Rhizobium lentis: one gene and its partner. The protein of the gene in region 2 binds, or shares a complex with, the protein of the main gene of each other region. Links are inferred from orthologs where the notes say so. Each region holds a gene or a part of one and is shown on either strand. Other genes may lie near its edges.

Region 1 (3,089 bases), 150 kb from region 2 along the record:
CCCGGTTTTGGAGCGGGCGAAAAATTGGGAACGGACCTGCATGCGCCTTTGGGGCGTAACCGCAAAACCCGCAGCCGGCGGCCGGGCGTGCTGCGCCTTGGCCGCATTGCCGCCAGCCTGTGCCTTTTCGCGATCGGCGGCTTTTCTCTCTATACCGCCTTTCGTGGCGATGGGTTGGAGCGCGCCAAACCGCCGGCGGCCGAACAGGCGGCATCGGGACCTTCCGATAAGCCGCCGACAAGCGCTGCCGACCAGGCGGCGGACGGCTTGCCTCGCTCCGATCCGCATTCGGGCGCCAATGTTGAACGGATGGTCACTGGCGATGGCTCGGTCGTTACCAAGTACAGTCCCCGGCCGCGCGACGGCAGCGGGCCAGTGCTGGTCGATGCCATGCAGATCGGCCAGGATCCGCGCATGGCGGCCCAGCCCAACGAAAGCCTGCTCGAAGAAACCGCGTTTGGCAGGCTGCCGATCGTCGGCCCGGACGGGCGGCGGCCGATGGACCAGTATGCCCGCCCCTCATCCCAGGCGCGCGGCATCCGCATCGCCATCGTAGTCAGCGGCCTCGGACTCAGCCAGACGGGAACGCAGCGCGCCATCGCCGAATTGCCGGAGGAAATCACCCTCGCCTTTGCCGCAAGCGGCAACAGCCTGCAGCGCTGGATGCAGGAAGCCCGCCGCGGCGGTCACGAGATTCTGCTGCAGGTCCCCCTCGAGCCGTTTGATTACCCAGCCAATGATCCAGGCCCCGAGACGCTGCTGACGTCCAAGCCGATCGCCCGCAACATCGAAAACCTGCACAAGGCGATGGGTGAGATCACCAACTATACCGGCATCATGAACTATCTCGGCGGCCGTTTCCTCTCCGACCCCGCCGCCATGGAACCTGTCATGCGCGATATCGGCAAGCGCGGCCTGCTCTTCCTCGACGATGGCACGTCGGCGCAGTCGAAAACGGCTGTTGTCGCCAAGGGAACCGAGCTGCCCTATGCCCTCGCCGATCTGCAGCTCGACGGCCAGCTCGATGTCAACGCCGTCCTCAAGAAGCTCGACGAACTCGAGCGCATCGCTCGCAAGAACGGCCAGGCGATTGGCGTTGCCTCGGCTTTTGACGAAAGCGTCGACGCCATCGCCAAGTGGAGCGAGGAGGCTTCGATGCGCGGCATCGAGATCGTCGGCGTCGCGGCGCTTTCCCACGACCCCAGAAACCCCTGAGATGATATCCTGACGGAGAAGAGAATGAGCCAGGCGACCGTGAAAGCCGAGGACCTGCCCTACCGCCCCTGCGTCGGCGTGATGATCCTGAATCGCGATGGCCTGGTCTGGGCCGGGCGACGCATCCCCGACGGTAATTCCGAATATGACGGTTCGCCGCAGCTCTGGCAGATGCCCCAGGGCGGCATCGACAAGGGCGAGGATCCGTTGGATGCCGCCTACCGCGAACTTTACGAGGAGACCGGCATCAAGACCGTGACGCTGCTCGCCGAAGCACGGGACTGGATCAATTATGATCTGCCGCCGGCACTGATTGGTATCGGGCTCAAAGGAAAATTCCGCGGCCAGACGCAGCGCTGGTTCGCCTTCCGCTTCGAGGGCGACGAAAACGAGATCGCCATCAACCCGCCGCCGGGCGGCCACGAGCCGGAATTCGATGCCTGGGAATGGAAGCCGATGCAGGAACTGCCCGGCCTGATCGTGCCGTTCAAACGCGCCGTTTACGATCAGGTGATCGCCGAGTTCCAGCATTTGGCAGCGCTGCAGCCGGAGGACTGGAGCAATTCCAGCAAAAGTGTGTAACGGTTTTGCGTCCGGAATTGCGTGAAAACAAAGAGATAGAGCTTCGAAGAAAAACGGAAATGCGCTAATCGGCTGGTTGCGGATCGAAGCCGCGCATTGAGAATGCCGGCTGCTTCGGGCAGCCGGCATCTGATCCGAATTATTCGGCTTCGTCGGCGGAATCGGCGTTGAGCTGGCCGTATTTGCTCTCGCCGATTTTCTCGAGCAGATCGATCTGTGTTTCGAGGAAGTCGATATGGCCTTCCTCGTCCGCCAGCAGCTCTTCGAAAAGCTTCATAGAGACGTAGTCGCCGGCCTCATAACAGATGTCGCGCGACTTCTTGTAGGCCGTGCGGGCGTCGTACTCGCCGGCAAGATCGGCTTCGAGCACTTCCTTGACGTTCTGGCCGATGCGCAGAGGCGCCAGCGTCTGCAGATTGGGATGACCTTCGAGGAAAATGATGCGCGCAACAAGCCGGTCGGCGTGGTGCATCTCTTCGATGGATTCGGCACGCTCTTTCTTGGCGAGCTTGGTGTAGCCCCAATCCTCGAGAAGACGATAATGAACCCAATATTGATTGACCGCCCCGAGCTCGAGGAACAGTGCCTCGTTAAGCCGCTCGATGACCTTTTTGTCGCCTTTCAATGTCCGCTCTCCTGTTTTCCTCATGGAACTGCTTCAAGCGCGACATGAAATCAAAAATTTCGGCCTCCGTCGAGTGGCGACGGGCGTGATAATCCTCGGTTGTCTGGATAATGATGTCGACCACGTTAGGGAAGCAGCCGCAGCAGCGGCCACGCTTTTCCATGGCATGATAGACCTTCGCAGGCACGATAAGCTGCCAACAGTCTTCGTCGAGAAGGTCGATGATAACCTCCCGGATTTCCTTGTCGGTTATGTAATTGCAGCTGCAGACAAGCACGTCTTCATTTCCAAACATGACACTGACTATCGTGTTTTCTGCTAAAGAAGATGGTGGCTGTCAAGAAAAAATTCGAGTCCGGCGGCATCGATGAGCAGCGATAAGCCGGGCTTGTTGCAAATTGTCTAAAATGAGACGACTGTTCCGGGATGATGATCCAGATCCCGATCTGCGCGACGCGTTTCAATGAAAGTTCCGCCCGCGCGGCATGACTTCAGCGGTCTCGCTCACGCCTGTATGGCGCTCTGCTCCAGCCGCCCCTCTTTCCTGTCCGACCCTCTTGCGCTCATCCGCCTTTTGCCGCTGGTCGATTCCCGGCCGCAGCACCTCGTCCGAACGCGCGCAGGCGCCGAACCGGCGGGCCTCGCGTTGCAGGATGCCAAGCGCCGG
Region 2 (3,224 bases):
CCCAGCATCTCGATCAGTTCGTCATGCACGATCTTGACGACCATCTGGCCGGGCTTGATCGACTTCAGGATCTCGGCGCCGACGGCTTTTTCACGCACGCGGTCGGTGAAGGAACGCACGACGTCGAGCGCGACGTCGGCCTCCAGCAACGCGCGGCGAACCTCGCGCAGCGCCGCGGAAACATCGGCTTCCGAAAGCGCGCCACGGCCTGTCAGTCCATTCAGAATGGATCCAAGACGGTCCTGGAGGTTTTCAAACATCGGCTCTTCCTTGATACGTTTCGGGCGGGTTCGATATGCCCGGAAACGTCGTTCTTTTCCTTGACGAAAACAAGACGCAAAGCCAAAAAGCACCCGAGGGCGCATCGCGCTGTCGGGTGTTGACCTCCGGGATCATGAAGTCCCGGTCGGCGGCTCGGAGTCATGCGGCTCGTCGCGGATTGGGCGCGATAAACAGGAAAGCGGCGGGAAAGTCAAGGCGAATGCGGGCAGATGGCCGCATGGCGGGCCTTCGGCATGGGCGCCGCGGTTAAAATTCCGCCTGGCCGTCTAAGTTCGCTATAAAGGCCAGTTGCAAAATATTCCACTTATGATTCTACTTTCTACTTATGTGCATCCCTGTAAAATGATTCGTGAATATCCTTGATGCCGGGTCATCCGGCGAAGATATCGAATGATCAATCCTGATATTGAAAGTTGGGCACTGGCACGGGCCCATCATATTGTTCTCAACGAAGGCCTTAGTCTTGCAAAGGCGGCACAGGATCTGGATCGCAAACGGTCCCGCTCGCTGGTCTACGAGCTGAGAAAGGTCATCACCGCCGCTATCGTCGAGGCGCATTCGGCATCTTTCAGTTCGGACGGCACGCAGCGGTAGAAGCCGAACTGGCATCGACCCGGCTGGAACGTCTGCATGGCACTCACCCACTGGTAATTCCCTCGTATTTCCGCCATATACAGCGGAAACACAGACGGAATGATACGATGAGCGTAACGGTCGAATTCGCGAGGATGAACGGGCTTGGCAACAAGATCCTGGTCGTCGACATGCGAGGGCGGCCGGACAAGGTGACGCCTGCGGCGGCGGTCGCGCTCAATGCCGATCCGCAGACCGAGTTCGACCAGATCATGGCCATTCATGATCCGAAGGCCGACGGCACCGATGCTTTCATCGATATTCTGAACTCCGACGGCTCGAAGGCGCAGGCCTGCGGCAACGGCACGCGCTGCGTCGTGCAGGCCCTTGCCGCCGAGACCGGCCGGAAGGCTTTCACCTTCCAGACGGTCGCCGGAATCCTGAACGCCGTCGAGCACGAGGACGGAACAATTTCCGTCGATATGGGCCGGCCGGTCTTCGATTGGGACAAGATTCCGCTGGCGGAAGAATTCCACGATACCAGCCGCATCGAGCTGCAGATCGGCCCGATCGACAATCCCGTGCTGCATTCGCCATCCGCCATGTCGATGGGCAATCCGCATGCGATCTTCTGGGTGGACAAGGATGTGATGTCCTACGATCTCGCCCGTTTCGGGCCGCTGCTGGAAAACCATCCGATGTTTCCCGAGCGCGCCAATATCACGCTGGCGCAGGTGACATCGCCGACCTCATTGACGACGCGCACCTGGGAGCGCGGCGCGGGTCTGACGCTCGCCTGCGGCTCGGCCGCCTGTTCGGCCGCCGTCAGTGCCGCGCGCACCGGCCGCACCGGTCGCAAGGTGACGATCAATGTGGCGAGCGCCAAGCCGCCGGCGACACTTTCGATCGAGTGGCGCGAGCGCGATGGTCACGTCATCATGACCGGTCCCGCCGAATGGGAGTGGTCGGGCCGGCTCGATCCGTCGACCGGCCTCTGGTCGCGCGACGATAGCCGGGAGGCCGGGGCGCAGTGAGCGGCATCGAGGTCATTACCTTCGGCTGCCGCCTCAACACATATGAATCCGAAGTGATGAAGGCGCAGGCCGAAAAGGCCGGGCTCAACAACGCCATTCTGGTCAATACCTGTGCGGTGACCGGTGAAGCGGTGCGCCAAGCCCGCCAGGCGATTCGCCGGGCGCGGCGCGACAATCCGCATGCCCGCATCATCGTCACCGGCTGCGCCGCGCAGACGGAAAAAGAGACTTTTGCCGCCATGGCCGAAGTCGATGCGGTGCTCGGCAACGAAGAAAAGCTCGCGAGTGCTTCCTATCGCAGCCTGCCGGATTTCGGCGTTTCGGCCGAGGAGAAGCTCCGCGTCAACGATATCATGAGCGTCAAGGCGACGGCGCCGCAGATGGTCAGGCATATTGACGGCCACGTGCGCGCCTTCATCCAGGTGCAGAACGGCTGCGATCACCGCTGCACCTTCTGCATCATCCCCTATGGCCGCGGCAATTCCCGCTCCGTGCCGATGGGCGCAGTCGTCGACCAGGCCCGCAAGCTCGTCGATAGCGGCTATTGCGAAATCGTGCTGACCGGGGTCGATGCCACCAGCTATGGCGGTGACCTGCCCGGTACGCCGACGCTCGGTCTTCTGGCGAAGACGCTGCTGAAGCAGCTTCCCGATATCCGCCGCCTCAGACTTTCCTCGATCGACAGCATCGAGGCCGACGCCCATCTGATGGACCTCATCGCCGATGAGCCCCGCTTCATGCCGCATCTGCATCTGTCGCTGCAGCATGGCGACGACATGATCCTGAAGCGCATGAAGCGCCGGCACTCACGCGCCGATGCGCTGCGTTTCATCGAGGAGGCGCGCCGGCTCCGCCCCGAAATGAGTTTCGGTGCCGATATGATCGCTGGTTTTCCCACCGAAACGGAAGAGATGTTTGCCAATGCCGTGCGGCTCGCCGAACAGGCCGGCATCGCGCATCTGCATGTCTTCCCTTACAGCCCGCGTCCCGGCACGCCGGCAGCACGGATGCCGCAGCTCGACCGATCGCTCGTCAAGGATCGCGCCGCGCGGCTGCGCGCCACTGGACAGGGGCTGCATCAATCCCATCTCGATCAAATGGTCGGGACGCGGCAATGGCTGCTTGTCGAAAACAACGGCTTGGCGCATACGGAAAACTTCACGCTGGTCGCAGCCGCCGGCCTTCGTCCCGGCGAACTTGTACCGGCCACGATCACCGGCCACAATGGCAAGCATCTCGACATGCAATTGACGGCCGCAGCGGCCTGACTTTCACGGAATCTTCATGGCGCTCAGTTTCATCAAAAAGGTCTTCACCTTCGGCAAGCCGGCTGAA

The links.
Region 1: the proteins of dapF (region 2) and J0663_RS08425 are in contact, whole or in part, in a solved structure (PDB 5YGU), measured with the Escherichia coli proteins. The link is inferred for Rhizobium lentis from one-to-one orthologs.

The regions. Positions count from the first base shown.
Region 1 is NZ_CP071454.1:1,758,186-1,761,274, forward strand. The notes cover bases 251-3,018. They hold J0663_RS08425 (RNA pyrophosphohydrolase), read left to right. Parts: upstream 251-1,239; coding sequence 1,240-1,797; downstream 1,798-3,018. Other genes in these bases: J0663_RS08420 (divergent polysaccharide deacetylase family protein), read left to right, coding at 251-1,215; bfr (bacterioferritin), read right to left, coding at 1,937-2,422; J0663_RS08440 (error-prone DNA polymerase), read right to left, coding at 2,883-3,018. In the rest of the region: more of J0663_RS08420, read left to right, coding at 25-250; more of J0663_RS08440, read right to left, coding at 3,019-3,089. UniProt on the Escherichia coli protein: Master regulator of 5'-end-dependent mRNA decay.
Region 2 is NZ_CP071454.1:1,610,716-1,613,939, reverse strand. Bases 34-2,936 are described here. They hold dapF (diaminopimelate epimerase), read left to right. Parts: upstream 34-983; coding sequence 984-1,889; downstream 1,890-2,936. Other genes in these bases: mtaB (tRNA (N(6)-L-threonylcarbamoyladenosine(37)-C(2))-methylthiotransferase MtaB), read left to right, coding at 1,886-2,936; J0663_RS07760 (hypothetical protein), read left to right, coding at 673-876; ffh (signal recognition particle protein), read right to left, coding at 34-260. Also shown: more of ffh, read right to left, coding at 1-33; more of mtaB, read left to right, coding at 2,937-3,157; signal recognition particle-docking protein FtsY, read left to right, coding at 3,174-3,224. UniProt on the Escherichia coli protein: Involved in the succinylase branch of the L-lysine biosynthesis and in the biosynthesis of the pentapeptide incorporated in the peptidoglycan moiety. Catalyzes the stereoinversion of LL-2,6-diaminopimelate (L,L-DAP) to meso-diaminopimelate (meso-DAP).